DNA from 4 places in the Paenibacillus sp. JNUCC31 genome. Region 4 is predicted to be linked to each of the others. Evidence: riboswitches for the same ligand, from Rfam matches in the RefSeq annotation. Region 4 holds a riboswitch; each other region holds the start of a gene.
The links. Region 4 has a riboswitch for cyclic di-AMP ahead of JNUCC31_RS01275 (3D domain-containing protein). Riboswitches for the same ligand answer to the same signal wherever they lie in the genome.
Positions count from the first base shown of each region.

Region 1: it holds a riboswitch for cyclic di-AMP, as region 4 does, so the genes downstream of both, JNUCC31_RS15175 (C40 family peptidase) here and JNUCC31_RS01275 (3D domain-containing protein) in region 4, are expected to answer to the same signal.
Region 2: it holds a riboswitch for cyclic di-AMP, as region 4 does, so the genes downstream of both, JNUCC31_RS22330 (HAD family hydrolase) here and JNUCC31_RS01275 (3D domain-containing protein) in region 4, are expected to answer to the same signal.
Region 3: it holds a riboswitch for cyclic di-AMP, as region 4 does, so the genes downstream of both, JNUCC31_RS26145 (C40 family peptidase) here and JNUCC31_RS01275 (3D domain-containing protein) in region 4, are expected to answer to the same signal.

Region 1 is NZ_CP062165.1:3,513,574-3,521,381, forward strand. Features, by position in the region: gene JNUCC31_RS15150 (hypothetical protein) at 1-188, shown strand, start outside; gene JNUCC31_RS15155 (4a-hydroxytetrahydrobiopterin dehydratase) at 438-734, shown strand; gene rbsK (ribokinase) at 780-1,766, shown strand; gene JNUCC31_RS15165 (c-type cytochrome) at 2,102-2,461, opposite strand; gene JNUCC31_RS15170 (GNAT family N-acetyltransferase) at 2,611-3,105, opposite strand; gene JNUCC31_RS15175 (C40 family peptidase) at 3,502-3,972, opposite strand; cyclic di-AMP (ydaO/yuaA leader) riboswitch at 3,976-4,113, opposite strand; gene JNUCC31_RS15180 (hypothetical protein) at 4,366-5,208, opposite strand; gene JNUCC31_RS15185 (M1 family metallopeptidase) at 5,219-7,210, opposite strand; gene JNUCC31_RS15190 (YwhD family protein) at 7,311-7,808, shown strand, end outside.
Region 2 is NZ_CP062165.1:5,154,216-5,162,023, forward strand. Features, by position in the region: gene JNUCC31_RS22315 (urease accessory protein UreF) at 18-719, opposite strand; tRNA gene JNUCC31_RS22320 (tRNA-Leu) at 1,137-1,219, shown strand; gene JNUCC31_RS22325 (glutathione peroxidase) at 1,364-1,840, opposite strand; cyclic di-AMP (ydaO/yuaA leader) riboswitch at 2,205-2,380, shown strand; gene JNUCC31_RS22330 (HAD family hydrolase) at 2,498-2,896, shown strand; gene JNUCC31_RS22335 (HAD family hydrolase) at 3,074-3,763, shown strand; gene JNUCC31_RS22340 (Nramp family divalent metal transporter) at 3,928-5,223, opposite strand; gene JNUCC31_RS22345 (organic hydroperoxide resistance protein) at 5,669-6,088, shown strand; gene JNUCC31_RS22350 (zinc ribbon domain-containing protein) at 6,297-6,542, shown strand; gene JNUCC31_RS22355 (hypothetical protein) at 6,647-6,925, shown strand; gene JNUCC31_RS22360 (thiol-disulfide oxidoreductase DCC family protein) at 7,071-7,493, shown strand; gene JNUCC31_RS22365 (DUF6612 family protein) at 7,594-7,808, shown strand, end outside.
Region 3 is NZ_CP062165.1:5,904,586-5,912,393, forward strand. Features, by position in the region: gene JNUCC31_RS26120 (YkvI family membrane protein) at 1-879, opposite strand, end outside; partial or broken gene JNUCC31_RS26125 (xanthine phosphoribosyltransferase) at 1,085-1,669, shown strand; gene JNUCC31_RS26130 (hypothetical protein) at 1,767-2,096, shown strand; gene JNUCC31_RS26135 (hypothetical protein) at 2,218-2,436, shown strand; gene JNUCC31_RS26140 (carboxymuconolactone decarboxylase family protein) at 2,554-2,883, shown strand; gene JNUCC31_RS26145 (C40 family peptidase) at 2,992-3,456, opposite strand; cyclic di-AMP (ydaO/yuaA leader) riboswitch at 3,462-3,593, opposite strand; gene pelA (pectate lyase) at 4,001-4,960, shown strand; tRNA gene JNUCC31_RS26155 (tRNA-Leu) at 5,227-5,310, shown strand; gene JNUCC31_RS26160 (X2-like carbohydrate binding domain-containing protein) at 5,587-7,808, shown strand, end outside.
Region 4 is NZ_CP062165.1:320,323-328,130, reverse strand. Features, by position in the region: gene JNUCC31_RS01295 (alpha-glycosidase) at 1-607, opposite strand, end outside; gene JNUCC31_RS01290 (M20 family metallopeptidase) at 851-2,026, opposite strand; gene JNUCC31_RS01285 (ABC transporter substrate-binding protein/permease) at 2,207-3,670, shown strand; gene JNUCC31_RS01280 (amino acid ABC transporter ATP-binding protein) at 3,657-4,379, shown strand; cyclic di-AMP (ydaO/yuaA leader) riboswitch at 4,605-4,801, shown strand; gene JNUCC31_RS01275 (3D domain-containing protein) at 4,804-5,466, shown strand; gene JNUCC31_RS01270 (polysaccharide deacetylase family protein) at 5,601-6,389, opposite strand; gene lpdD (prenylated flavin chaperone LpdD) at 6,546-6,890, shown strand; gene JNUCC31_RS01260 (PspA/IM30 family protein) at 7,011-7,682, shown strand; gene JNUCC31_RS01255 (DUF350 domain-containing protein) at 7,776-7,808, shown strand, end outside.

The sequences.
Region 1 (7,808 bases), 3.2 Mb from region 4:
AATGGTCGCGTCTGGGGGAGAGGGAGCAACTTGAAGTAGATGAAGCGTTAGCGGAAGATCTGTTCTATGCGCTGGGAACCGAGTCTCTTATACCGGTAGGAAGTGGCGTGGTTATTCACGACAAGAATCAACACCGGATTAATATTTTGATTGGGGAAGAAGAGCTGACATTTGTGCCGCTGATTTAGTAGATGCGTCTTCGTTATTTGACTCGAAAAATCAGGCGCTTGAATCCCCTAAAGCCTTGCGGCTATTGGGCCCAATGCCATTCGTTATATTGGATTTTGGGGCTTGTCCGTGGTAAGATGATAGTCATGAAACGGGCGAGCCGCAGGGCGGTTGACCTATGCGTTGGGTTGCTGTGATAGCGCCAAAGGTTTCGGTGGCAGCACGGCAGGTGTCTGTGATGAGCCATCATATGGGGAGGAAGATAACGTATGGTTTTTTCGCAAGAGGAAGTCGAAGCTCATCTGGGGAGGCTGGAAGGCTGGGAACTGGAAGAGGGACGGTGGATTGTCCGCAAGTTCGTATTCTCCAACTTCATGAAGGGGATTGCTTTTGTGGACGAGGTCGCAGCGATTTCGGAAGCATTCAATCATCACCCTTTTATTACGATTGACTATACAACAGTCACGCTGCGTCTCACATCATGGGATGAAGGCGGTATAACATCTGTAGACATTAAAGAAGCAGAGCAATATAACGAGGCATTTGAGAAAATGAGGTCGGAATAACCGGGATCGGTTATTAACGTACTACCGGAAATGAGTGAAGCAACCATGTCAGACGATAATCAGAACAAACCTCTTATTGCTGTCGTAGGCAGCCTGAATATGGATCTTGTGGTGAAAACCGATATCATTCCCGAAGAGGGGGAGACGGTAAGCGGGGAGGAACTGCACTATCTGGCTGGTGGGAAAGGCGCCAATCAAGCTGTTGCTGCAGCACGACTGGGCGGACAGACAACGATGGTGGGAGCGGTAGGTTCGGATGCTTTTGGTGAACGTCTGTTACACAGTCTGGTGGAGAGCGGAGCAGATGCCTCGCAGGTTCGTATACTGGATGATACCGTCACTGGTACGGCCTCCATCTGGCTCTCCAAAGGAGATAATCGGATTATCGTCATTCCCGGAGCGAATGGGCGACTTGAACCTGCCATGCTGGAGGAAGCGGATACGGTAAAAAGCCTGACTGCAGCCGCATCGGTGCTGCTGCAGCTGGAGATCCCGCTGCCTGCGGTCACCCGCGCCGCCCAACTGGCGGCTGAAGGCAGCGCACTGGTGGTGCTCAACCCGGCGCCTGCGGTGCCGGGGTTGCCCCAGGAGCTGCTGCGGTGCGTCGACGTTGTCACGCCAAACCGCAGCGAGCTCGCCGTGCTCACCGGCCGGGATGAACTCCGGCCGGAAGACGTGGATGCGGCGGTCGCAGAGCTCGCCGCATCCCTCGGGGCCGCTGTCGTCACGACGCTCGGCCCCGAGGGGGCTGTGTACGCGGCGGCACCTGGCGGCCGCGTACAGGCAGGGCGCGCCGGCGCGTGCCGTGCGCCCGGCTACGCCGTAAGCGCCGTCGATACGACCGGCGCAGGCGATTGCTTCAACGGCGCGCTGGCGGTAGCCCTCGCGCGCGGAGAGACGCTCGACGCGGCTGTAGGCTTCGCCATGGGCGCGGCCGCGTTGTCCGTGACGAAGCTCGGCGCCCAGTCCGGGATGCCGTCCGCACGTGAAGTGGAGGTTTTCCTGGCTGAGCAGCAGGCCAAAACGCCATAATGTATGACACTTTAGGACGTGCTATAGACGGCCGTATCGGGATCGCTTATGCGAACCGGGGTAGCGATGGCACAGGTTTCTTACCAGAGGAGCACCCTATGGCGTTTACACGTGAATATGACCAAGAGGCTCTTACCTCTCCCGGCAGGGGGAATAAGAGCCTCTTCTCAGTATGAACAATGGATAAACTCAGCAACACTGGAATAGAATCGACTACGTGGTGCGTCCAGAGCCATGGTGGCTTAGAGCATGCGTGTAGAGCGGGGGACGGTTGGAGTCCCTCGCTTTAACACACCTGTAATCTGACCTCATTGATTCGCCTTGACCTTCTTGCCTTATTTCTTCTCAGCCAGCCACATCGCAACATTCGCGATTTCTTCATCCTTCAACTTGTCTTTGAACGAAGGCATACCGCCGCTTTTACCTTTGACAATGGTGGTATAAATCTTTTCCACATCGTCCTGGCTTCCAATCTTCTGCAGACTAGGGCCCATGCCCCCTTGAAGCTGATCACCGTGGCAGGTAATACAGTTTGCTTTGACCAATGTCTCAGCCTGTCCTGCATCCATTGTAACTTCCGGCATGGTTGGTTTCGCTTCTTCTGCCACTTCCTCTTTTCCTGGAAGCGTAAACATTAGTACAATAGCTAAAGCGCACGCTGCAAAAAATACCCCGCTCATGATCCATTTGTGCATCCCTTATGTCCCCTCCAGAATGAAGATCATCTAACCTGAAACTATCCATATCATTATAACGGAACCTGTAGTGACATCATAGCATTTTGTGGTAATTTTTTGAACTAATCACATAACAGGGGACTTTTTAGTGCCATTTTATGATTTATTTATCCCCGAGGTCCTTCATAGACCATGCAATAAAAAGGTTTCAAACCACTTGGTGTCTGACGCTCGTATGTATCCTGCGTGACAAATCCAGCCTTTTGATAGACACGAATAGCCCGATCATTCCAGGTTAACACCTCCAAATCAATTTCGTTCAGAGGATTTCGGCGAATCGCCTCCTGTACAATAGCCGATACAAAAGCCGTCCCCTGGCCCTGGCCACAACGTCCGGGATGCATACCAAGCCCGATGCGGGTGACACCCTCAAGTGGGAAGTACTGAGCGAAACCGCAGACCTGCTGATCCTCTCCCAGCACCGCCGCATACTGTTCCTTCCGCAGTTGGGCATCCCCAAATTCAACTTCCAGTGCTTTCATCTGCTCCCAGGGCAGCCAGCTATAAATATTATAAGGCGGGTCATACTGCCAATCACAGATTTGCTCCGCATGTTCTTCTTGCATGGGCACAACGTGAAACGTCACAGAGGCTTCATCCATACAACTGCACGCTCCTCTCATTGTGAACAAGCGATAATGATTTTGAATTTGTCCATATAGATATGTCATTCCATAGCTAAGCTTGTTTTCACTCTACAAAAGAGGCGTTCATTTGGCAAGTCCTCGTTTTTTAAAAAAAATTGAAACAAAAGTTCTGGTAAATTCGTTTATATTAGAGTGGGATGGGTAAAAACATTATAAGAGCACGGACGAAGCAATACAAAATAGCCCTATAAATAGTAAAGTTAGGTTGGATAGTTTATCCCGAATACTTTTGAAGGAAACAAAGCACAAAAAAACCGCCGGATACATTCCTGCGGAGAATGTACCAGACGGTTCTAATATGCTTCGTTACAGTAGTGTTATGGTTACAGCATGACGTTGCTCAGCTTGTCCCTAGTCGATGGCCAAAGTCTCATATGCGTCCGTGCTCATAATGCGTTTAGCGCCAACATAGCGATTGGCCCAGTAGCTTTCGCTCAAAGCGCTGATTGTTACACCTTTGGAAGAAGAGGAGTGTGCGAACTTTCCATCTCCTACGAAGATCCCTACGTGCGAAACCCCTTTGCCCGTTGTATTGAAGAATACCAGATCGCCTGGTCTCATTTCCATACGGGATACCGAGTCACCCATGTCGAATTGGGAACTGGATTGGCGAGCCAGATCAATGCCCAGCTTGTCGAATACATAACTTGTGAACCCGGAGCAATCAAAGCCGTTAAGCGTTGTTCCTCCGCTTTTGTATGTTGTTCCCATTGCTGAATCAATGACTTGGTCCATTTTTGAATCTGCGAATGCGCTGCCTGCTCCAAGCGATAATGCGAATGTAATGCTGAGAACAGCTGCGGTTAATTTCTTTTTAAACAAGAGATATACCCCTTCCAATGCCTGCGAGGTTAGCTTAAGGATTCGGTTGAAGGTCCCCTATGATCCCTCTGTTGCAAGATCAATTCACCCATAACTGGTTCCCCCGCTTCCCAGGTGCTAGGAATTTGGCTATGCTAGTTATGCACCTGTGAAATCAAGAAATGACGATTAAATTTTAAGTAGTTACAAATATGAAGGTAAAGATTACAAAGTTGTTACTAAAAACTCACTGCGATTATTGTAACAGAGGTATATCAGTTTGGCAACGTTTAGCAATAAATTTAGCAAAAAAAACCTCGACCTTTGACGGGGAAAGGTCGAGGTTTGCTTATGTAGCAACATTTGGCGAACGTAGCTTTTACATAGAGAGGTCAATCATTTTAACCGTTCATACTAACCTTTGACCGTCTTGGACTGCCATAATCGGAAGTGCGCACATATTTTCCATAGACTGAGCAGACATCTGGCGAGTGGATACGTCTGTTGTAGTATAAGACCAGTTAAACCGGTTACTAACCATGAGGCAGAAGTAAAGGCTCCAAAGACCAGCAGATGGAGTCCGCCCAGAAGAATAGCGATACCGCTTAGAGCGATGACATGACGTAGTGCTATCCATACAGCATGTAAGGTGCCACGGACTCCGCCTTCCTCGTCAGGAGCTGAGATACCAAACTGCATATAGAGCAGGGCATAATGGATAACCCACCCGTATACAATCCAGCCAGCCACGTAGGGAATGCCCGGCAAGAGCAGATGTAATGAATGAAAGCCGTCCATAAAAATGGAGTACAGTTTGGGTACGAGCCAGTAGGCAGGCAGCAGCAGTAATATTGTGCGAATGGTGTACAGCAACAGCATCGGTTTCCAAAGTTGTTTAATTCCGCGCATAAATGGAACGCGTTCTTCTGAATGATTAAAATGCTGGAGCGAATAGAGCAGTCCTGCCTGAATGAGAGGGCTGATGAGCATTCTCAGCAGCAACATGGCCCCCAGAATCCAAAGATAGCGATGAACCTCCGGACTCGTTGACAGGCTGAGCTGGCTCTCCATTTTGAATAACATCGTGCTTAACTCTCCAGCATCAGGCTCCGGATAACGCAGGAGCAAAGGCACCACAGCCGACTGTACCATTTGATAGAGGAAGTATCCCCATATTAATTGATAGATAAATAAGAGAGCTGCAATGAACATATGCTGACGGACGAGAAACCAGCCTTCACGTATTTTTGCTTTCACTGTATCCACCTCACCATGACAGACTTCCGAATATGGCCTCTATAAGTTTGGTTGCGCTCATGCTCCAGCGGGATTTGGTTGGCTCATCCAGTCCGGCTTTCAGAAAATTGTTCAGATGCCGATTCTCCAGTACAATTGTGTACAGCGGATCTGTCATAGCCCAGGACACGGGAGAAGAATAGGTTAGTTTGTAAGTAATGCGTTTGTCGCTACCATCCCATTCCTTGGTTATGATCTTCCCATCCTCGAACACGATTCGAACAGGTACTTTTGTATAATCACTGCCTTTTTTCTGTAACGTAACGGAAGACTCATACAACGTTTGGCCGTCTTTCGAGACAGGGTTCACGGTAATCTTCTCCACTGCAAAATCGGCCATGCCGTCCCCGTACACATACTGATTAAAATAGTCGGTCCAGGATATGCGCGTCACTTGCTCCACGACGTGTTGGAAATCAGAAGAGGTAGGGTGTTTGAAACGATACTTCTTCACATAGGTCGAGAGAATGCGTTCCATTGTTTTTGCACCAACCTGCTGTTCAATCCCAAGCAATACAAGCTTACCCCGTGTGTACACATTGGCTGCGTAATGATTCTGGGAATCAAACTTCCAAGCCTCCTGTGTTAGTGAAGCCGGAGAAATGATAAGACCTGATTGCACAGGCAGATTAGGGATCAGTCCGTATTCCTGTTCCATCAGTTTGTCTTCTGCATAAGAAGTGAATCCTTCGTCAAGCCAAGCCTCTTCAAATTCATTACTGGCAACCATGCCGTAAAAATACTGATGTCCAATTTCGTGCACGACCGTGCGTTCCAGATCGTAACCAGGAGCGGAATCATCTGCGCCGAAGGCGGTAACCAGCGTGGGGTATTCCATGCCGCCTGCACCATTCCCCGATTTTGGCGGGACCACGATGGAAAGGGTAGAGTACGGATAAGGGCCAAACCACTTGCTGTAATTGGATAGCGCTGCTTTGGCTGCGTAGAAGTACCGTTTCTTCAAATCCTGGTGAGCAGGGTCGAGGTACAGCTTGATTCGTACACCGGGCACATTGGGAGCAGAGAACGGCTCTTCTGCATACACAAAATCAGGAGAGGCTGACCATGCAAAGTCGTGTACATCATCGGCATAGAACTGATAGATTTTCTCCCCGTTTTTCACCACAGCTTGCTGGGTTGGAAATCCTGTAGCAGCCACTTTGTATGTTTCCGGTACCCGGATACGAACACTATAGATGCCAAAATCAGAGTAGAACTCCGAATTGCCGTGATACTGATGCAGGTTCCAGCCTTCGGCAGTTCGTCCTCGGGTGCCTGCTGGTTCATATACACTAAGCTTGGGGAACCATTGACCTGCCATCACAAAATGGTCCGCCGTCCCCATACGGGCAAAGATTTTCGGTAGCTTGACCTCAAATCGGGTGTGGAGCGTGATACTTTCGCCGCCTTTGACAGGTTTGGGCAGCCGTACCTTAATGAGCGTAGTATCCTTTATATTTCCGTCATCCGGTTGCACATACTGCATTCGGTGCAAGAGAGAGAGCCCGTCTTCTGTTTTCATATCTGTAATGTTCATGGAGCCATAACCGTTCGTAGGCATAGTATCGCCGCGAAGTTTCCCGCCGGATTCCTTCATAAAGGTGGTGTCGGCAGAAGAGAACGCATTGGGATACATGTGAAAATAAAGCTCACTGACGGTTTTCTTTCCTGGATGTGTCCAGGTTAATGTCTGGGTGCCTTGTAGCACATTCCCGTCTACCAGCTTCACATCCATGTGATATTCCACTACACGATTGCTGAATACCTCAGCGGTTGGGGTCTGTACGCTTTCTGGAGGTGTCTGGTTATTGACGGGAGCCGGGGGCTTGCCCGATTCCGGTGCGAGCGTAGGCAATTCGGATGGATTGGAACGTGTGGAACCCAGAGCGAGCCATATTCCTCCGGTAAGTACACATAGGGCTATAATTGCGGTGAGCCAGCTCTTGGCGCGTCGTGGAATCATCGTTAAATACCTCCCGTTGACAAGCATCTACAGCATGTATATGTTTGCAATGGGACGATTATTAGTTAAAATATTTGTATCAACCCTTGGAGGCTATAAAATGGACCAAAACGAGCAAAACGGCAAAAAACAGATTGCCTTGAATATCGTTAGTGCAAAGAGCAAACACAAAGGATTCGGTGCAGGCTCCATTGATTTGAACAACCTGTCCCCCGTTATCATTGATAACGGCGAAGCGAAGATTGATGTCGGTGCGATGCACGCAAAGAGCAAGGTGGAGCGTAGCATCAAGTTTTCAACCAATCGTGAAGATGTACCTAACGGACGTCAGGTATGGCTGGTATGGGTCGCTGTGGATCGTACAGAGCAGGGACAGCTGTATGGCGGGGCAACCGCATGTGAGATGTGGATCGATACAGAAGCGAGACGTGGATGGAAACTGCTGGCGGATCATGTGAATCGAATGGATTATGCGATGAAGCGCCGTTTCATGTTGGATGAACTTGGCCCTGAAGATCGCGCGGCACTCAAGAAATTGCTGATTACCCATAATGAAGAATGGTGGAACGCTTCCCCGGACGAATTGAAGGAAGCACTC
Region 2 (7,808 bases), 2.7 Mb from region 4:
GGCGAAGGGGGGAGAGATTACGCCCTGTAGGCGTGAAGTCCTGCTCCAAGCATGTGAAAGCTGGGGAACAATGCTTTCATGGACATTGAGGTTGGTTGTACCAGTCCATCCGCAGCGGAGGCGCTGACGGTATGCCATTCATGCTCCAGGTCTGCGGCCAGGCGAACCAACAGGTCCTGTGTTGTATTGGTGTTGAGGGGGATGACTTTGGAGGCTTCGGTTATGCAGGCACTCATGGCTGAATGCAGATAACCCAGGGCCGCCTCCTCGACAGGGATATCGAGGTGGTGGTTAATCCAGGCGTGAACAGTGGAGAGGCAGCCAACGGATTCATACTTAGCCAAGGTTTGTTCAAGTTCGCTAAAATCAATCCAGGGGTGGAGTGCGTGAGCCAGCTTAATCAGTCGTTTGCCCATTGTGGAGGCGTGTTCTCTGAGGTGTACTGGGGTCCGCTGGACATGGACGAGCTTGTCGATGAGAGCTGTACGCCACGCGTCATTATGATCTGTGGCAGTGTAGATACCTTTAATCGCCATGCCTTCCAGACGGACGATGCTGGGGTGCAATTGACAGCGCATGAATGATTCAAGATCTTCGGCACTACGAATGGTCCCTTCAGTGATATGGGTATCCATGCCGAAGGAATGGGTGAACCCTCCTACCTGGATAGAGGAATCAAGCAGTTTGACGTAATCGAGCAGCTTATTCCCACGGTTCACAGTCTTTCGCCTCCTACGTTCGTTTAATGTTATGTTAAATAACATTAAACTCCTTTTTAGTTCGCTTTATGTGTGTAAATCCGAATTATATAATATATATATTCACATAAATATCCGCTTTTTGTCAATGGTTTCTTGGTTTTTAAATTTGGGAATCTTATAATGTTAATTTATATAACTATGAATGTTATATTTGGAAAAGTGAATGAGTTGTCTGTCTCTTATAAAAGTAGGGGGGATCAGCCGAATCGAATATTAAACGAGATCAAATTTAATCATATGCGGTTCATAGGAGAAAATGACGAGATAATACGATTTATGGAAGGAAAATCGCAGTTGAAAGGATAATATTAAAAATGCTTTACATTTAAACATGAACCGGGTATAATCAATTCTGTTGCCGATTATTTACGACATGCGGTCGTGGTGGAATGGCAGACACGCTATCTTGAGGGGGTAGTGGGCGTATGCCCGTGGAGGTTCGAGTCCTCTCGACCGCATCATAAGAACGATGAAGAAGAAGCTTCCCATACGGGGAGCTTCTTTTTTTGGCTTTTTACAGTATAAATGGTTCAGACAAAAAAGGTCATCCGTTTACCCCGTTTGCAGGTTCATTCTGTCTGCAGGGTCCGGATGGCCTTAACTTATTTAAGCAATTCTTTGATGTCTGCTTCAATTTTATCAGGTGTTGTTTTGGGGGCATACCGTTTCAGAACACGTCCATTCTGATCCACAAGAAATTTGGTAAAGTTCCATTTGATGGATTTGGAGCCAAGTACGCCCGGTGCTTCTTTGGTAAGATGCTGAAATAGAGGATGAGCGCTTGAACCGTTCACATCGATTTTCTCAAACATCGGGAAGCTGACACCATAGTTCATCTGACAGAACTCGGCAATATCATCCGAAGAGCCTTTTTCCTGTGCAAACTGGTTGCTTGGAAATCCGAGAACTTCAAATGGGGAATCTTTGAATTTGTCCTGAAGTTCTTGCAGCCCTTTAAATTGGGGCGTGAGACCGCATTGACTTGCTGTGTTCACGATAAGCAGTACTTTGTCACGATAGTTGGACATTTCAACTTCCTGACCGCGAAGGGTGTTTACTTTGTAGTCGTAGACTGATATGAGAATCGCCTCCATTTCATATTCTTCTTATCTCCTATTATATTGATGACAATTAAATATTGCAAAATTTAAATTTATTTTAGCACAATGTAAGCCTTTCGTGTATGAACAGTGAATGATTAGCTATGTGAATTTCGCTAAAGGGAGAATTAGAGAGCTTTGACGAGATGGGTAGAGAATGGATATGTTGTAAGCGTTATTATTGAAGTGAAATGGCAAAAATCCACCGATTCGGTGATCTGCACAGACTTTACACCGGTAGGGCATGGGTGTATGATTCATATCGTAATTCCAATTAAATTAAATTTTACATGAAAAACGAAACAAACGATAATATCGCTCTGATTATGTTCACAAAGGAACGATGTTTTAATCGCTGAGTTTCCATTCATTCATGGGTGGGAAACGGGGGAACCAACAGGATGAACTGTCCAGGACAGTAGGCATCCATGGGGTGAATTTTCCGGTGACAGCCGGAAATAGGGCGACTCTCGCGTCCGAATCCGTCAGCTAACCTCGTAAGCGTTAAAGGGAGAGGCAACAAGCCGTACGCTGGTTCATAGTGTCTTTTTGCTGTGGATTAATGAAGAAGCGTCCGGGAGGCCTTGGTCCCCCACGCTTCTTTTTTGTTGTCTTTTCACGCCAAGGGAGGAACGAATGATGGATAAAGAGATGATCTTAGTGACTGCTCCAAATGAAGCAGGACGTAAATTTATCAAATTGCTGATGTACAAAAAAATGCCGTTTGCCGTTCTGACCAACAGTGCAGGTGAAGAGCGCAGGCTCCGGAGAATCGGTGTGGAGCATGTCATTCGCATGAACACGGCTGCAGCTCAGAAATGGTTTTTGCCGCAAGGCAGTGTCGGCAATGTTTTTATTTTTGAAAATAGCCTAAACCTGACCTGTCGATATTTGCAAATCTGCCGCTCATGGACATCCAAGTCCTTGTGTGTCATTACAGAACAGAGCCATCCGAAAGGGATCTATCGGGGGATGGGAGCTGACCGGATTGTGTACTCTTTAAATGGGGAAGTGGGGTTCCTGCTTAATGGGTAGTGTTTAGTTGTTGTTCCTGTTCCATACCTGTGATTGATCCGGTGTCAGCTGCCTGTTATAATTGAAATCATAAATAAACGGAATCTTGAGGAGACTCATGCATGATGGTGGGTCTTCTTTTTTATGGTTTGGGAAATGGGGATAAGAATTTCCTGTGGCTAACGAGGAGGAATAGGCGTGCCGGAAGTACGTGGGATAAAATGGTTGTTCTTTGATGTGGGGGATACGCTCGTGGACGAATGGGAGCCGGTGGATGATATTATCGGTCAGTTCGTGCGTGAGGCTTGTGCGCTTGGTTATCAGGTGGAGATGCAGACGGTGCGGGAGCTATTTGCCGCCTCTTATCGAAATTATGAGCAATGGCCGATGAAATTGGCTATTCGAACCCTAATCAGTGATGAGGGGCACCGCGAACAGATCCAGGAGAAGCTGAAGTTCCGCAAAGAGCTTGAGCGCCCCTTCGCGTCAGCCAGTTCTGTTCTCCAGACGTTGTCGCAACACTATAAGATTGGCATTATTGCTAATCAAAGCCCGGGAACAGAGAGTCGGCTGGATAGCTATGGTTTGCGCAAGTATGTGGATGTGCTGGCCTGTTCGGCTGAAGAAGGAGTGTCCAAGCCTGATCCTGAACTGTATGCTGTGGCGCTGAAACAGGCAGGGTGCAAACCCAAAGAGGCGGTTATGATTGGAGATCGGATTGATAATGATATTATTCCGGCCAAGAAGCTGGGCATGCATACGATCCGAATTCTACAGGGTTATGGCAGATTTCAGCCAGAGCTTGCAGACGAAGATCGTCCCGACTGGACGATTGAATCACTGGAGGAACTACTTCCGTTGTTGGTAACTCAGAAATCAGACAATTAACCTATAGCGTTATATGAGATCTAATCGATATGGATATAGATATGGATTAGGATTAGGATCAAGTTGCACCAACACCATACAAAAGGCTGATCGACTCAAGAGATATGTTACTTGAGAGGATCAGCCTTTTTGAGTTATGAAAAATATTGCTAGTTGCCGCTTACCTAGAATAACAGAATGGTCTGGATGATCAGATACACATTCAGGATAACGATAACTCCGGCAATGATCCAGGAGATGATTTTGAGCCATAACTTATTGGCAAATGCCCCCATGCTTTTTTTGTCACTCGTAAACATCACCAGCGGGATGACGGCAAAGGGCAGCTGCAGCGACAGTACAACCTGACTCAGAATGAGCAGTTCCTCTGTTCCGTGCTCTCCGGCAATGGCTGTAACGATTACAGCCGGGATGATGGCGATTAGGCGTGTGACCAGACGACGAAGCCAGGCCGGAATACGAATGTTCAGGAATCCTTCCATTACAATCTGCCCGGACAGCGTTCCGGTGAGTGTTGAGTTCTGGCCTGAAGCCAGCAGCGCTACACCGAACAGGATGCTTGCAATGGTGGTACCCAGCAGAGGTGTCAACAGATGGTAGGCATCTGTAATTTCCGCAACCTGGGTCATGCCTGCACTATGGAACACGGCAGCTGATACAATCAGGATGGCTGCATTGATGAACAGGGCCAGCGTTAAAGCGATGGTTGAATCCATGGTGGAGTACCGAATCGCTTCTTTTTTACCCTGGGGTGTCTGTTCAATCTGACGGGTCTGCACGATGGAAGAATGCAGATACAGGTTATGGGGCATGACAGTTGCACCGATAATTCCGATAGCGATGTAGAGCATGGCTGGATTTTGCAAAATCTCGGCACTGGGTACAAAACCATGCATGACGCCGCCCATATCCGGTTTAGCGAGAAACAGGTCAATACCGAAGCAGAGGGCGATGGTAGCCATCAGCACAATGACGAGGGATTCCAATGCGCGGAAACCTTTATTTTGCAACAGAAGAATGACCAGTACATCAACTGCGGTAATAATAACGCCATATAACATGGGAATGTTAAAGAGCAGCTTAAGCGCGATCGCTGAACCAATGACCTCCGCAAGATCGGTGGCTGCAATCGCAAGCTCACACAAAATCCATAACATCATGACGACAGGCATACTGAACCGTTCACGACAGGCTTGAGCCAGATCTCTACCCGTAACAATTCCGAGTTTACCAGCGAGTGACTGCAGCACAACTGCCATCAGGTTCGAGATCAAAATAACGGATAATAAGGTATACCCAAACTGTGAACCACCCGCAATATCGGTTGCCCAGTTTCCGGGGTCCATATAACCTACGGCAACCAGGTAACCTGGACCAACAAAGGCAAGGAATTTTTTCCACCATGCAGCATTCTGAGGCACCTTCATGGAGTTATGGGCTTCCCCCAGAGAAGGGGCCATACCCGCAGCCAATGGCTCATTTGAAGGAGTCTTGAAGAGATTTCTTTTACTCATAATATAATCACCCGACTTTGAAGTATTGATATTCTATATGAAGAGGAAACATTGTGTCTCCTTAGATTAAATTTGAAAATTGAAACCCAAATCAAAAGCGTTAATAAACTGCTTTCGATATATCCAAACGTTTATGTCGATACATACATTGTACTACTTCAATTATTTTTGTCTAGTGCAACTTTTGTGTATAGGGACAAAATATGGCGAGGAGTGAATTGTGCCTTAGTATATTACCCAAGCTTGGATAAATTACCTATGATGTCTCACATGCATGAAAATGATAAAGATGTAAAAGCTGAATAAGGGCTCCAGTACGTTTCAAAATAAGCCAGAAGTTTAAATTGAATAGTAGGCAGTAAAAAAATCGAAGGTAAAGGAGAGATTTTTAATGGAAGCTTTATATACAGCAACAGCGACAGTTAAAGGTGGACGTACAGGTTCAGTGGCTTCTTCGGATGGTGTGCTCAAACATGATTTGAAAATGCCTAAAGAGCTGGGTGGTTCCGGTGGTGAAGGGACAAACCCCGAGCAGCTTTTTGCCGCTGGATATGGAGCATGTTATGAAAGTGCACTTGCCAATGTCGCCCGTAAAGCAGGTGTGAAGCTGGAGAATGTGGTCGTTACAAGTAACGTATCCATCGGCAAAGATCCTGCGGATGACGGTTTCCAACTGTCGGTTCGTCTGGACGTGAGCATGCCTGGCGTGGATCACAGCCAAGCTGAAGATCTGGCGCGCAAGGCACATGATTTCTGTCCGTACTCCAAAGCAACACGCGGTAATATTGATGTGGTACTTAATGTAGTCTAAGCCGTGACTCGATGGAGTAACGGGGAACATATTGAAGCAGAGTATCCTTGGATACCTGATGTTCAAGCACAAGACCCTGCTGGTATTCGGCAGGGTTTTGTATTTTAAAATACAGTTTGTGATGCAGGAAATTGCATGTTGAACAGCGTACTATTTTACATAATCTACTCTTGCTTGATGTCATACATTCGAAGAAGGGGGAAGGATAATGAGTATTGAAGAGATGATCGAGCGGCGATTTGTATGTACAAAATGCAGGGGGACGGGCTGTAACATTAAGGAAGTATCCATGTCAGGGGCAGGTCTTAGCAAGATGTTTGATATTCAGCACAATCATTATCTCTTCGTCGCCTGTTCTTCTTGTGGGTATGTTGAAGTGTTCGATCCAGACGTGCTAAAGGGTAAAAAACAGGGGCAGGTGGGTACCATTCTTGATATTCTGTTTGGTGGATAAAGGTGTGTGAGTTGACATCGAACTAAAATTTCTTTAATATGACTTAGTACTGAGAAGTGTCAATGTCAATGCATGAACCAAATTTGAATTAACAGGTGATATCCATGTCTTATAGACCAAGTATTGCAAAATTGCAAGTAGCCAGCAAAAACGAAAAAGACGGATTGTATGAATTTACCATGAAATTGGTAGATGGCACACAATGCCGTGTATTCTATTCCAAATCCCCAGAATGGAAAATGACTGCAATTAGCCGTCTGCAGAAAACGCCTTGTCCAGTATGCCGCAAAGATTTCATTTGCAAATGCATGGACCAGTGGGCAAATGACTTGCATCAACAAATGATCGATGACCAATGGATGGAAAAGGCAATTGCTGAGTAATTGCTAAGACAGATACGAGCGTGGGCACAGAGCCTGCGCTCTTTTTCTATTTTCCGTTACACTTAAATAAAATGTGAAAAAAAACGGCCGGGATGACTCAAAACGGGTAAGTTACTCTAATAGCACACGTGAGGAGGCCACGATTATGACAGTGAATCAAACGGATCAGCATCAAGGACACCCGATTGTGCTTGTAGATGGAGTCTGTCATTTCTGCCAAGGATTAACGAAGTGGATTATCAAGCGTGATCCCGAGGGGACATATCATTTTGCATCACTCCAATCGGATGTAGCGAAAAAATTGCTTGAGAAGGGCAATCTGTCCACAGACAGCATGGATACATTTGTACTCATTGTGGACGGAAAATATTACACACGTTCAACTGCAGCGCTGAGACTTGCCAAAGGGCTCAAATTCCCTTATCCATTATTGTACGGGTTGATTATTGTACCGAAATTTATTCGGAACGCCATCTATAACATGGTAGCTCGCAACCGGTATCGCTGGTTCGGTAAAGATGAAGCATGCATGTTGCCTACACCCGAAATAAAGGATCGATTTCTTTAAAAAAGCTGACATGAGACATATTGTATCATTACTTGTTGATTAATAACGGAAATAATTGGGTAATGACTACGGATAAACTGTATATTGGGAGGCAAATCATTTGAAGAAGTGGACTACATTATTTATTGGGGCATTATTAGCAGTAAGCATGACAGCTTGTGGTAGCGATGCGGATAACAGTACGGCAACACCCCCAGCTGGCAACGAAACGTCTAACGAGGGCAATACAACAGCGGAGCAGGAGACAAAGATCCCTACATTGGACGAGTTGATTGAGAAAACGAATGCTGCGACCAAAGACATGAAAAGCTTCAC
Region 3 (7,808 bases), 2.0 Mb from region 4:
TTCGATATGCTGTCTGAGTTGGAGGGTCATTCCATAAATGTCGGCTACAAACGTACTGAAGATTTCCATGAAAATCAGAGATACATACACAGATTGCACTACCCATCCAAGCTGAAAGGCAATACTGCCCATTGGAATCTCAAACTGAATGATACCAGGCATCTGTGCCGACATGGCGAAGTGGGCGGCCATCAGCATGAATCCTACCCCTATCCCGCCCAGAACACCGCCCCATTTCAGAACCTTCCGGCTGCGAATCTGATTCCCTACCGGAACGAGTACGGCCTGGGCAAGTGCCAGGTTGAATGAACTATACAACAGGGGAGATAACCAGACCTGGATTGGATGACTGTCAGTGGTTAACGTAATAAATCGGTCTGCGCCGGGATGATGTATGGTGCTTGTAATCATAAGCAGGGAGAGCAGCAGCATCATCGGTACCACGATGCTGTTCATTTGCAGAATGGCCTGGATACCCCGTCCAAGCAGCAGATATGTACCGATAAGCGTCACAATCAGACCGGTCTGGTAATGCATACCCAGATGTTCTACAAAGACAGAACCGGCTCCAGCCAGCATGACACTGTTTACTCCAATGAGAATCAGGAGGGTAACCCACGTAATCCATTTTCCTGCTTTCTGACCGAACAAATGCTTGTTGAGATCTTCATAAGAACGTGAGCCTGTATCGTGAGCAATCAGCATCATTTTCGTACCTAACCAGACAAATAGCATGGTGGATAAGCCGATGGTCATGGTGGCCCATTTGCCATACTGGGTAAAAAACTGCAATATCTCCTGACCTGTAGCGAAGCCGGCCCCTACGACCGTTCCAATGTATGTAAATGCGATCTGCAGCACCCGAAATGCCTGTTTCATGCGCTTCCCCTCTCAGGCCCCTGAATAGTTTGGACATGCGGGTGCCATGGTACAAGGTATGCTTGACCCATCAAAGTCATGACAATCGATGTGCATCTTTGGGGTCATTTGCATGCTCCGGACAAGGGGATAGTCAATTTCGCTTGAACTGATAGCCAGATATATGATACTTTTACGTCATAGGATAGGCTTGGGAGGTCAAATAATGGAAGTATTGAAACAACGAATTTTACAAGAAGGTGTAGTCATCTCGGATCAGGTGCTTAAGCTGGATGGTCTGCTAAATCATCAGATTGATCCTGAATTGACAATGGAGATGGGGCGTGAGTTTGCTGCTCGTTTCCGAGAAAGTGGTGTAACCCGGGTCCTTACAGTGGAGTCTTCCGGGATTCCGGTCGCCTTTGCTGCTGCCTATGAGCTGGGTGTTCCGCTGGTATTTGCCCGTCGCAAAAAAACACTTTTCTAGGCTGACCCCGACGCCTACTGTGAAAGAGTACCTTCCTTTACTAAAGGAATCGTAACGGATATCATGGTATCCCGCGAATACATTCATGAGAATGACCGTATTTTGTTCATTGACGATATCATTGCCAATGGAGATGCCGCTCGTGGTGTCATCAAAATTATTGAACGTTCGGGTGCGGAACTGGTTGGATTCGGTGTCGTGGTCGAGAAATGTTTTCAGGCCGGAGCACGTACCATTCGAGAACAGGGCATCCCGGTTGAAGCGTTGGTACGCATTCGTTCACTGAATGACGGTACCGTGCAATTTGATGATAATGAAATGTGACATTTTAAAGGAATAGGGCCTAATTTTTGAACAATGCCTTTGCATGACCGCCGATTTCATTTATAATGGGGTTATGTTAGGGAGAGGAGGCAACACCATGGGGAACCAACCGGCAACAGAACAATTTTTTATTGATAAGCTGGCGGAATCGAAAGTTCATTTTGAACGTGCCCTGGATTGTAAACATACGGAATTCGATGACCTTTATCCCTATATGATTGAACATCCTCAATTTTTCTGGTACAAACGCTACGTTGCCTGGTCAGAATTGCTGACGATTGTAGGCTTGTGCGAAGAGTTGTCCTTCTCTTGGAAAGAACAATTTACACCGCATCAAGTGGAGTACCTTGAAGAACGTGTGATGTCCGCCAAAGTGCTTGATTTTTGGTTTGAGAAGAACGACAGCAAAGAGCACGCGCAGCGGTAACTTTCAGTCGGGACATACTTTCGAATGACATGACAGTCCAATACAGTCACGTGAGACCTAAATGACTTTTCATTTAGGTCTCTTTTTGTAAATAATTTTTTGGAAAGTAGGCGCCGGGAATATGATCAGTGATGAAGAATTGGATGCACTGCGTTTATCGGGTGAAAAAGTAAGAGTGGTACGAGACGAGATTCAGTCGAATGATGTGACGGGCATTGTCGTAGCCTGGGACGGGGAGCAGGTGCTCATTCGCCGTCAGAATCGTCGTGTGGTCAAACTCGACCGGAATTATCGGTATCAATTATTCAGCGAACCACGCAAGAGCCTGCTCGAAGAATAGGACATGCCTTTTTAGGTTCATTTACCATGGATGATTTGGCATAATTGCACCTCTCGGGAGAGAAGATAGGTACAGTGAGAGCTTGTAACATATCAGCCGAGAGGATGTGCGGTAACCTTGACACTAATGAATGATAAGGTTCATGCCTATAAGGACCAGATTGGAGAATTAAGCGACGTGCTGCCTTCCGTGGTGAAGTCTTATCATGAGTTCACAGGAGAATGCTTTCAGGCAGGAGCGATGGATGCCAAGACCAAACAGCTGATTGCACTGGGCATCGGATTGTTCGCCAACAATGAGGTGTGTACGTTTTACCATGCGGAAGAGGCCCGTGCCAAAGGAGCGACCGACCAGGAGATTATGGAGACGGTTGCTGTAGCTGGAGCCGTAGGCGGCGGTCATGCGCTGTCACAGGGTGCGATGAGAGTCCAGAAGGCCTTGCATTAAAAAAGATGTATTGCAGCCTGATTATAACATCATGCCTATGCATTTGTAGAAAATCAATGTAGACAAAGAAAAGGCTTCGGTAATAACCGAAGCCCTTTCGTGTTCAACTTATATTTTGCCAAGCATCTTATTATACATAAACTGCCCTGTTACCCGGCGTGCTGTTACATAACGATCGTGGAAGTAAGGGGTGGATAATTGGGTGATGCTGACACCCTTGCTGCTTGAAGCGTGAGCGAACTGTCCGCCACCGATATATACACCCGTATGTGAAATGCCGTTGCCCATCGTATTAAAGAATACCAGGTCACCTGTACGCAGATTTGCTTTGGATACCGGAGTTCCGGCCTTAGCTTGTTGCTGGGAAGTGCGTGGTAATTCAATGCTATATTTGTTGAAAATATATCTCATAAATCCAGAGCAATCAAATCCAGCCATTGTCGTGCCGCCCCATTTGTAAGGTATGCCAGTCATGTTGTTAACGACGGTGTTAATACTGCTTGCCTCTGTGCTTGCTGCACCGGATGTAAATAGAACTGCTGCTCCAAAAATGGAGATAATAAGTTTTTTCAAAATCAATGTTCTCCCTTCGATGCCTACGGAGTTAGCTAAGGGTTCGGTAGAAGGTTCCCTATATTTCCTATGTATAAGAATAATTCACCCAAAATGGTTCCCCCGTTTTCAAACATGAAACTCGGCAAATGAATAATTAAGTTTTTGTAACCTTTTGAAACTATATTGCATAAATGCGAAAATGTCAAACGGGTTTTAATCCCTTCTTAGTACCTCAATGTTAACGGAATTCCAGCTTTCCATGTAGAAAAAACTCGGAAGTGCGTATCTAACCTATGACAAAAAAGTAACAACTGTTTCAAATGGATAGAAACTGGACAATGAATTGCTTTTTCGCAAGGGTTTGGATAACACTAACAGGAATCAAAGTAGTTGTTACATGTTGTTGTGAATATTGACATAATTCATTGTTTTGCATAGAATGGTTTTATCCAATCCACATATTGGATAAAAAGAAAAAGTTTGATTTTATAATCAAATATAAGGAGGGTAGGATCAGGGAAACAGTTTGCATAAAATGAATCGGGAGAGGTGTTCTAATCTGATGTTTAAATCAAAAGTAAGGTTTGCATCCTTTGTTATGGCTTGTACAATGGTTCTGTCTGTTATTGGAATAGTATATCAGCCAGTTGCGAAGGTATCTGCTGCAGACGCCTCGGGAACGACAGCGAGTATTGCTGATATCTTGAAAAATCAGCGTGCTGACGGAGGATGGAAGAAAGATTATAAGGAAACAAGCGGCGAGTGGGCAAAATCCACGATTGATAACAAAGCTACATACTCAGAAATCAGAAGATTAGCAAAGGAATTTAAGAAGACTAATGACCCGCGGTATTCGGCTGCTGCCATCAAAGGAATCAACTTTCTACTAAACATGCAATATTCCAATGGCGGATGGCCGCAAGTATACCAGAGCTCAGGTTATCACAAGCACATCACCTTCAACGATGATGCCATGATTAATGTCATGTACATGCTGGATGAAGTAGGTGCACGCAAAGGTGACTTCTCATTCATCGACAGCTCTCTTGCGGATCGCAGTAAAAAATCAGTTGCCAAAGGAGTAGACGCTATTCTGAATACACAGGTTGTCGCTAATGGCAAACTGACTGCATGGGGACAGCAACATGATTCCAGTTCCCTTAAACCTGCAGGAGCAAGAATTTACGAAGTGCCTTCTCTCAGTGCTGGAGAGAGCAGTACGATTGTGAAGTTTTTGAAAACAAGACCGTCAAACTCAAAAATTACAGCTTCAATCGAAGCGGCAGAAACCTGGTTCAACAAAGTGAAAATTACAGGGTACAAATATGTCAGAGAAAACGGGGATAGTAAACTCGTTGCTGATTCAGGTGCAGCGCCCATTTGGGCTCGTTTTTACGAAATTGGAACAGATAGACCGATCTTCGTAGGACGTGATGGGGTTGTGAAATACAAGCTTAGCGAAATCGATAAGGAAAGAAGAGGCGGATATGCTTGGTACGGTAACTGGCCTTCCAAGATATAGTTCTTTCACGCTTTTCATCAATTTCAATCAGAATCATAAAATAAACAATAACAATAATTTGACTCATACTTAATATCCAAACAAAACCAAGGGTAATACAGTGCTTGTTAACTGTGTTGGCCTTGGTTTTTTGTTTTACATGAAATGATGGATGAATACAGCTTTAAATATAGAATGAAAAAATTTTTTTTTTGTTGACACATATTATTCCACATGATATATTATTTCTTGTCGCCGCGATATAATATCTCGGAGATATGAGATACGCGGTCGTGGCGGAATTGGCAGACGCGCACGGTTCAGGTCCGTGTGGGCTTACCCCCGTGGAGGTTCGAGTCCTCTCGACCGCATCATATGTAAGGTGAAAAAGGTTCCTAGAATGGCATTTGTGCCATCAGGAACCTTTTTTTGTTGGTTTACGTTTTTAGTAGGTTTTCCTTTGTTTATTTATCCAGTAATGGAAAGATGTTCGTTCTGCGACGGTTTGCCCCTTTAATTCAGGTTATTTGTACGTAAAATACCGAATTGTACCTATTCTGTGCCTCAGGCATCCACTATTCTTTTCTCGTATGGAAGCGCTATCAACCATGATTTGAATGACCAAATTCAGAGGGGGTAGGGATAATTTGAAACGAATCGGAAAAAGGATGGCAATGTGTTTTATGGTATTCGTGATTGCGGCAGTGCAGTTCGGGATGATGGGGACGAGAGGTAATGTGGCACAAGCAGCAGATAAAAGTCTCGCCCAAAAGCCGTATATGGGCTGGAGCAGCTACAGCATGCAGGTGTATGACGGGGCGGGTAACTGGACATCGGCCGAGAGCATTAAGAAGCAATCAGATGCCATGCGTGAGAAGCTGCAGGCCCATGGCTATGAATACATTAATATTGATGCTGGCTGGAACGGGGACGAGGATGAATATGGCCGTCCTATTCCGAGTACTGTTCTTTATCCGAACGGATTTCAGGAGGTCATTGATTATGTCCATAATAACGGGCAGAAGATCGGGATCTATCTGATCCCGGGATTATCAATCACCGCCTATAACAAAAATCTTGAGGTTTATGGGACGGGTGGAGCATGTCGTATGCAGGATATCGCGGTAAAGCCGCTCGTTGTTATGGATGCTTGGGATTCGTACACGTACAAAATCGATTTTACGAACCCATGCGCACAGAAGTATGTGGATTCCATTGCCGATCTTCTGGGCGAGTGGGGCATTAACTTTGTCAAATTCGACAGTGTAACTCCGGGATCGGGAATCAATAACTTGAGTCGGGATGCACGCGGTGATGTGGAGGCGTGGTCCAAAGCCCTGGACAGAAATAACATCTGGTTTGAGCTTTCCTGGGCGCTCGACCATAATTACGTGGATTTCTGGAAAAAGTATGCGAACGGTTGGAGAATCGACTGGGATGTTGAAGCCTACGACAGCAGTAAGGGCTTAACGGAATGGTCGAGCATTTCACGTTTATTCCCCATCGCTGCCATCTGGTGGCGCGATGCAGGTCCAGGGGGTTGGAACGACTTTGATTCCCTGAATGTCGGGAATGGCTCGATGGATGGTCTGACCAGGGACGAGCGGAAGACCGCTACCACGTTCTGGGCAATCTCTTCAGCACCGCTTTATTCAGGTAATGATCTGACCAGGTTGGACAGCTATGGACTGGAGCTGCTTACGAATGATGAAGTCATTGCGGTCAATCAGGCCGGACGTCCAGCCCATCCGGTTTCCATGGACACCAAACAGCAGGTATGGTATGCCAATAACGGAGATGGTACGTACAGCGTAGCTCTGTTCAATCTGGGCAACCGGAGTGCAGAGGTGAAAGTGAAATGGAGCGATCTTGGCCTCGAAGGTCCGGCTTTGGTCCGAGATCTTTGGAGCCATTCCGAATTGGGAACTTTTAATACGGAATTTAGTGGCGGCGTGTTGGAACCCCATGCTTCCCGAATGCTTAAAGTAACTGCCGTGAGCGGCACATCGGCCGTTAATGATGATGACACGGGCATGCGTTATAGTGGGGATTGGAAGCGTAACGGGGGCAAGGAGCAAATCGATGGCAGACAGGATCTAAGCATCGCCATTACGGATTCCTCGACCACAGACTCTGCGAATACGCAGCAAGGAGTTGACTTGGAAGCAGAAGTGGACCCAATCACGAATGTAGAAAATGCTGCAAATGCGGTTTCAATGGATGCTGCTGCCGTTACCGATGTGGTTTACATTAATGATGATGACAGCCATATTCAATACACGGGTTCATGGAGTCCAAATACCGGCAGAAGTTTCGGGGATTACAAAGGAGATGTACATTTTACTGAAACCGACGGCGATTATTTTGAATATACCTTTACTGGAACAGGCATTGACCTGCTGACGGAGAAGGATCAAGGACTGGGAGACATGATTGTTACACTCGACAATGGAACGCCTGAAACGGTAAACGCTTATACCAGTGGTGAACGAGAAGTCCAACAGGTGCTGTATCGTGCTGCCGAACTGGATAGTGGTTCGCATACCTTGAAGGTGGTCAAAAAATCGGGCCAATATATGCTGCTGGATGCACTTAGAGTAACAACGGAAATTCCCACAGGAGGGCAGAACAGCACGATTAGTCCGGCTTCTGTTGACTTTGACAAGGCCACAGAACAACAGAAGGATATTGCTGTCACGCTGTCATTGAATGGAAATACACTGATCAGTATTGAAAATGATGGGGTGCAGCTTAATGAAGACGACTATACGGTGGTCGATGACAAACTGAACATCAAGAAAGAATATCTCACCCAACTGCCTATAGGGGCAAATGACTTGACCGTCAATTTCAGCGCTGGTGATCCGCA
Region 4 (7,808 bases):
CGTATTTGTGGTAGGAGTTGGCTTGAAACAATGGGGTGAAGTAGATGGCGTTGACACCGAGTTTGGTCAGATCGTCCAGGTGATTAAGCACACCTTGCAGGTCTCCGCCGAAGTAGTTATCCAGTTCAGGCTTGCCGCCCCATTCCTGGGTCCCTTCCGGATTCAGATCCGGATTGCCGTTCGCAAACCTTTCTGTCATGATTTGATAGAACACGGCTTCTTTTGCCCACTCGGGGACCTTAAATACATCAATTTCATGTATGTAGGAAAATTCATAATATCCTCCGGTCGGATAAGGGGCATCATAATGAATTCCATTATCGGCCAAAAAAATACTTTCTGTTCCGGCGGTTATGCGGAAGATGTAGGTCAGGCGCTTGAATTTGGGATTGACAGCAGCCTCCCAGTAATCAAACATGCTGTCTGAAGCAGCCTTCTCCAGTTGAATCTCTTTGTAAGTTCCATCCCAATCGTACTTATCACCAGTCAGTGCAGTCACATATTCAACGTCATTTCTCTTGGTTCGTACACGCAGGTGAATGGTAGAGGGGTTATATGCATAAGCCCATTTGTCGCGGGGAACGTGATACATTGCTTCGAGCAGCATGACAGCACCTCCTGAACTCAAGATAAAGTTATAGCTATAAATAACCAAGTTAGACAGCAAATGAACCATGATTACTGCAATAAATGTGAAATTTTCAGTGACTTTCAATGTTTTCTTTTCACAGGATCTCCAGCTTGTTTCTGAATATACATATCAAAATGAACAAAAGGAGTGTTCCATCAGCCCTGAATTGCGGGTCTGAGAGAACACCCCTTGAAGAATGCACGCCAGTTTGCGACAAACTTAGCGACTTACACCATCGAATTCTGTTCGAATCGTTTGCAGCAGTTCAGGCTGGGTCAAGACATCATACGCTGTTGCAGCAAGTGCCTTGGCTCCGAAGATCATTCCATCCAAAGCCCGTTCCTGCAGCGCCAAATCACGGAACTCGATCGAGTGTAGGGTATGGACTTCGTCCACAACGCGAATATAAGGGTGGATGGCAGGACAACGCAGAGAAACGTTCCCAATATCCATGGAGCCGTGATCGTTACCGCTCACAATCTCCTCTTGAGGAATGCCCAGTTCAAGCAAGTTTGCACTAAAGGCAGACGATAACGATTCATTGGTAACCATCTCATCATAAGAAGTCTCATAATTGGATGTAACCAGTCGGCACCCCGTTTGCAGAGCAGAGCCTTCCGCAATCTGAATTACACGCTGGGTGAGGATATTCAATTCTTTTCTCGTCGAGGCACGTACATAGAATTGAGCCGAAGCATAATCAGGAATGATGTTGGCTGCCTGTCCTCCGCTATTGATTACACCGTGAATACGAACCGTACTTTTCACGTGTTGGCGGAACGCATTAATTCCATTGAACGTCTGGATTACCGCATCCAGTGCATTGATCCCTTCGTGTGGACTTGCAGCAGCATGTGAAGATTTTCCATGAAACTCAAATTGTACTGCGTCAATCGCCAAAGAACTGCCTGATTTCTCATACGCGTAGTACGGGTGAGCCATCAGTGCGATATCACAATCATCGAATAAACCTGCTTCAGCCATAGGTACCTTGGCACCCCGTGTTTCTTCCGCGGGCGTACCGAACACTTTCAACGTTCCGCCCGTTTCATCCAGTATGGATTTAAGACCAACGGCAGCTCCCAGGCTCATCATGCAGATCAGATGATGACCGCAGGCGTGACCAATTTCAGGGAGTGCATCGTACTCACACAGGAGGGCAATGGTTGGACCTGGCTTGGAGGCAGAATACGTACCGATGAAGGCAGTATCCAATCCAAGAACAGGAGCTTCTACTGTGAATCCGTGATAGGCAAGTTCTTCCTTTAACCGAGCAGAAGCGAGATATTCTTCATTCCCGAGTTCGGGATGGGCACCAATGTATGATGAAATCTCCTTAAAACGGGAAGCATATTGATCAATAACCGTTAAAATTTGTGTTTTGGTATGTGTCATGATGGACTCCTTAGCAAAAATGAAAATAATTCAATAATTATATCATAGTTGCAGTAATTTTTTCAGAAACAAGCTGTAATCGTTCATGTCGAAATGCATTGCATAATCATGCATTCTACTTTATAATGACTCAGGCATCAACAAGAGAAGCACACAAAGTATTATAAGGGGAGAACAGGGTTGAAATTGATTAGTCGTTACACTATGATGCTGCTGGCTTTTGTGGTTTTGCTAACAACAGTTGCACCTGTTGCATCGGCAACGGGAACCACAGGCAATTCAAGCAGTAAAAAGCTGGTGCTCGGTACAAGTGCCGATTTTGCGCCATATGAATTCCATAAAGTCATTGATGGTAAAGACCAAATTGTGGGCTTTGATATTTCCATTGCCAAAGAAATTGCGGCCGATCTTGGCGCAGAACTTGTGATCGAGGATATGGGTTTTGACGGACTGCTGCCTGCATTGCAGAGTGGTCGTGTGGATATGGTCATCTCGGGAATGACACCGACAGATGAGCGCAAGAAAAGTATTGACTTTTCCGATACCTATTATAAATCAAAACAAGTTATCATGATACGTAATAAGGATAAAGACAAATATCCTACGATGGCTGAACTGGAAAATGAAAAAATTGGAGTCCAAAAAGGCTCCATTCAAGAAACGATTGGTCAGGGAATCCCAGGCGCAAAACTGACGGCACTCGATAAAATATCCGATATCGTGCTGCAATTGCAGACCAATCGTGTGAATGCGGCGATCGTCGAAGATACGGTAGCTGCTGGTTATTTGGATGATATTATCGGACTAGCTCCTGCTATTCCGGATGAAGAGCAGGTAGAAGCGGCGATCGGGATTCGCAAGGGAAATACGGAATTGCTGAACGCTGTGAACGGGACGCTCGAACGTCTGAAAAGCGAAAATAAAATTGAGCAAATGGTTAAAGAAGCGAGTCAGTTGAATGCAGACAAGCTGGACAAAAATCAGAACATTTTTGAAGTGTTCTGGCAGTACAAAAGCTTTTATGCGACAGGTGTGGGCTACACCCTTCTACTGTCTGCACTCGGTGTGATATTCGGGGTTATTATCGGTTTGATCATCTGTCTGTTCCGTTTGCATGACGTTGCGATTTTGCGCTGGATCGGTACAGCTTACGTTGAGGTCATTCGCGGTACGCCAATGCTGGTTCAACTGATGATTATCTATTATGGTCTTGCACTGACTCTGGGTATTAATTTCACGCCACTTCAGGCAGGTATCATTACACTTTCCATTAATAGTGGAGCTTATCTTGCGGAGATTTTCCGTGCAGGTATCCAGGGGGTAGATCGTGGTCAACTGGAAGCGGCTCGTTCGCTCGGAATGGGGAGAACTGCTGCAATGCGTTACATCGTGCTCCCACAGGCTTTCAAAGCAGTACTACCGGCGATCGGTAATGAGTTTGTGACCATTATTAAAGAGTCCTCCATTATTTCGGTTATTGGTATGGTCGACATTATGTACCAGGCAAGTGTAGTCAAAAATATTACGTACCAAGGAATGAACCCATTCCTGATTGCAGCAGCCATATACTTTGTGCTGACGTTCATTTTGTCCAAGCTGCTGGGTCGATTGGAAAGGAAGTTGAGTGCAAGTGATAGACGTTAGACAATTATACAAATCATATGGAAATAACGATGTGCTCAAGGGCATTAACGTAACAATCGGCAAAGGTGAGGTTGTCGTGGTCATCGGTCCGTCCGGATCGGGGAAAAGTACATTTTTACGCTGCCTGAACCTGCTGGAGCAGCCGACTTCCGGCGAAATTAATTTTGAAGGTGTGTCAATCACAGACCCCAAACACAACATCAACGCGACTCGTGAAAAAATGGGCATGGTGTTCCAGCACTTCAACCTGTTTCCGCACAAAACGGTGCAGCAGAACATTACAATCGCTCCCATTAAAGTGAAAAAGCAATCCGTTAAGGAAGCTGAACAAATCTCGGCAGAGTTGCTCAAGACGGTCGGCCTGTCCGACAAAAAAGACGCTTATCCGAATCAGCTTTCCGGTGGTCAGAAACAACGGATCGCTATTGCAAGAGCTCTTGCAATGCAGCCGCATGTCATGCTGTTTGACGAGCCAACTTCTGCACTTGATCCTGAAATGGTCGGTGAGGTGCTGGATGTCATGAAGCGTCTTGCTGAAGGTGGTATGACAATGGTTATTGTAACGCATGAGATGGGCTTTGCTCGCGAAGTAGGAGATCGTATTCTGTTTATGGATGGCGGGGTCATTGTAGAAGAAGGAACCCCTGCTGAAGTGTTTGGTGAACCCAAGCATGCTCGTACACGGGACTTCCTTGCCAAAGTGCTCTAATTTAATTCAAACATGACAAAACAGCCTTGTCGACACACAGTCGTTAAGGCTGTTTTGTCATGTGAACATAAGAATGGATTTACATAAAAAGTAACGTTTCTGTCATCAAAGGGACAACTTCAGTCAGACTGTATGTTGAAGGATTCGCATATTTTCAGCATTTGTGATGAACTGTTTCTCCATTTGGTAACATTTACTACGACTCATGGTTACAAAATTGTGATATATTTGTTCCTGCCGAAACTTCCGGACAGGAAGTGTGGGGGATGTAATGATGCAGAATGTGCAGGGGAAGAAAGATGGCACGCTGCTTGGGGTGAATTAGGGCGTACATATAGCTTTTGATGTAATTAGGACCTATAGGGTGGTCTCCTCCATCCGAATCCGACAACTAACTTCGCAGGCACAATGAGGGAGGAAGACCATGATTAACAAGAAACGTATAGCCAAAACAGCAACAGCTTTGCTGACAGCAGCAATGCTAATTCAGGCGGTTCCGGCTCACGCTGATTCAGTTCATGTGGCCAAAGAGGGGGATACCTTCTTCACCTTATCCAAGCAATATGGAGTTGGGTTAAACACACTCATTAAAGCTAACAGTGACATTTCCGCTTACAACATCTACGGCGGTTTGAAAATTACGATTCCAGGCAAAACAAACACAGTATCTGCAGCAGCGGCTACAAACGCAAAAACAATAACTACAGCCAGCCTTGATGTCAACGCAGATAACAAGGTAGTCCAAGCCTGGGGAAAAACATTTGACTACAGCAAGTCAGTCGATGTAAAAGCAACCGCATACTCTGCCGATCCTTCAGAAAATGGAGGATGGGGTGCTGTAGATTACTTCGGTAATCCGCTCGAATTGGGCACAATCGCAGTAGACCCGAGTATTATTCCACTGGGTACGAAGGTCCTTGTAACGGGTCATTCACATCCAGGACTTCCGAAACAGGCATTTGTTGCTACGGCCCGGGATGTGGGGAGTGCTATTAAAGGTCATAGGATTGATATCTTTATTCCGGGAAGCCAACAGTCTGTGAGTACATTCGGTATTCAGGATGTTGAACTTTACATTTTGAAATAACAATAAAAAATGGCCGCACATATCCAGTGCAACTGCACGTTGAACTTACTAATTAGTAAAGGGTGTCCTTCTGTCACGATGATGTGATTGAAGGACACCCTTTTGTTTTTATACGAACTCCTTACAAACAGATCTTACTTGCCTTTTGGCAAGCCCAGCATTTCGTCCAAAGTGACCAGCTCGTACCCCCGATTGCGCAATTCCTCAATAACTTCAGGCAGCGCCTCGATAGTGCCTTTCAGATTCGAACCCACCCCGCCACCTGCATGCTGCAAAACAATGGAACCGGGTTTAACGGCCGACAGAATGTTTTTCTTTACTTTGTCTTTGCTTAGGCCCTTCCAGTCCAGGGAATCAACGTTCCAGTTCACAATGCTGTAACGTTGATTGGCTGCCCACTGCAGCTGTTGTTCGTTAATGTCACCATAAGGAGGGCGGATCATCTTGGGAGTGTAACCCGCTAAATTGCGAATAATATCTCCGGTATGTAAGATTTGTTTGCGAAATGCATTCATGGACAGCTTGCTGAATTCCGGGTGATTGTAGCTGTGATTACCCACAATATGTCCTTCTTTCACCATGCGTTTCACCAAATCCGGATGTTTCTCCGCGCGACTTCCCACAATGAAAAAAGTAGCCCGTACCTTGTATCTTTTCAAAATATCAAGTACCAGCGGGGTGAACCTAGGATCAGGCACATCATCAAAAGTCAAAGCCACCTGTTTTGTTGAAGGACCATTGGTTTTGAATGTATCGGCATATTTCTGCCTAAGCTGTCCAAGTGTCAATTGTTCTTCCTCGGATGAATCCGACTTCGAAACAGGTTTATCTTGTGGGCTTGAAGCAGCCCTTAATTGAGCAGGGGCAAAGCTCCCTCCCAGAAGAATGACCATGATGGATAACATAATGAGGCGTAGACGCATGTTAGTGCCTCCTTTTCCCAAATTGCGTTCTCTTTGGTATGCCCGGGAATGCAGTCAATTATTCGTGATGTGTGAGATGTTTCATTGCTGATTGATGGAATTCGATCCATACTTCCACCATACATATCTCAGATAGAAAAGGATAGGTGGAGCAAGATGAGCACATACGACTTGAAAACCGTTCGTATACAGGTGATTGAGGCTGGAGAAGACAAAGTATTTCTGGTGACTGGAGGAAAATCACATATTGGAGCGGTAGCGACATTTTATCCGGATGGAGAACGGGTGAGCGGGGCTACGGTGCATATTCCAGGGCATAAAGAACAAGAATTGTGTGAGAGGCTTGCACGTAAAGCGGCCATGCATTTGAAAACAGCTGTGACCGTTATAATGGGAATTCATTTTGATGCAATTACACGGATGCAGATTGATGAGATTGTGCAGACTGCAGAGAGGCTGCTTGATGAAGAGTTGATTCAATTCGATCAGCTGATTCAATAGTTTCATTGGAGCCAAAATCGTCTTTTATGATTTTTTTTGTTAAAATTGAAACGAGTAGAAGGTTGCCACGTATGTATGATTATATACAAGGATGTAATATCGACTAGGAGGAATACCATAATGTCTATTTTCAAACGATTGCGCGATTTAACGATGTCTAACATTAATTCCATTATTGACAAGGCAGAAGATCCGATTAAAATGACGGATCAATATATCCGTGACATGCAGGAAGATCTGGAAGATGCAGAGAAAGCTGTAGCCGCACAGATTGCCATTGAGAAGAAATTTAAACAACTGTTCGAAGAACAGGAAGCTCTTGTGAAAAAACGTGAAGAGCAGGCTCACACCGCTGCCCGTGCCCAGAATATGGATCTCGCACGTCGTGCGCTGGAAGAGAAGAAAGTCGCTGAAGAAAAAATGGCCGAATACAAAACAAGCTACGACCAGAACAAAGCGTCTGCTGATAATCTTCGCGGCAAGCTCGACGAAATGCGCAAACAGTTGACTCAGATGAAAAATAAACGTGAGACATTGGTTGCGCGTTACAATGCAGCAAAAGCTCAAACCGAAATCAACAAGGCAATGAACGGATTTGGTTCTGACACAGCTAGCGCGGGTATGAAGCGTATGGAAGAAAAAATGATGCAGATGGAAGCTCAGGCAGAAGCCAGCAATGAAATGTCATCCAAAGGAAAATCACTGGATGATGAATTTGAAAAGCTAGGCAAAGATCAGGCTGTTGAGGATGAACTGGCTGCATTGATGAAGCAGTACGAAAATAAGAACTAAACCTTGTATAAGCAGGGGCACCAGCGGAGGAGAGACCAGCGTTTCTCCTTCGCTTTTAATTGCGGTTCATGTTGAGATGTGGGGGCTATGTAGATGGATTTGAACATTTTGGCAATGCTGGTCTGG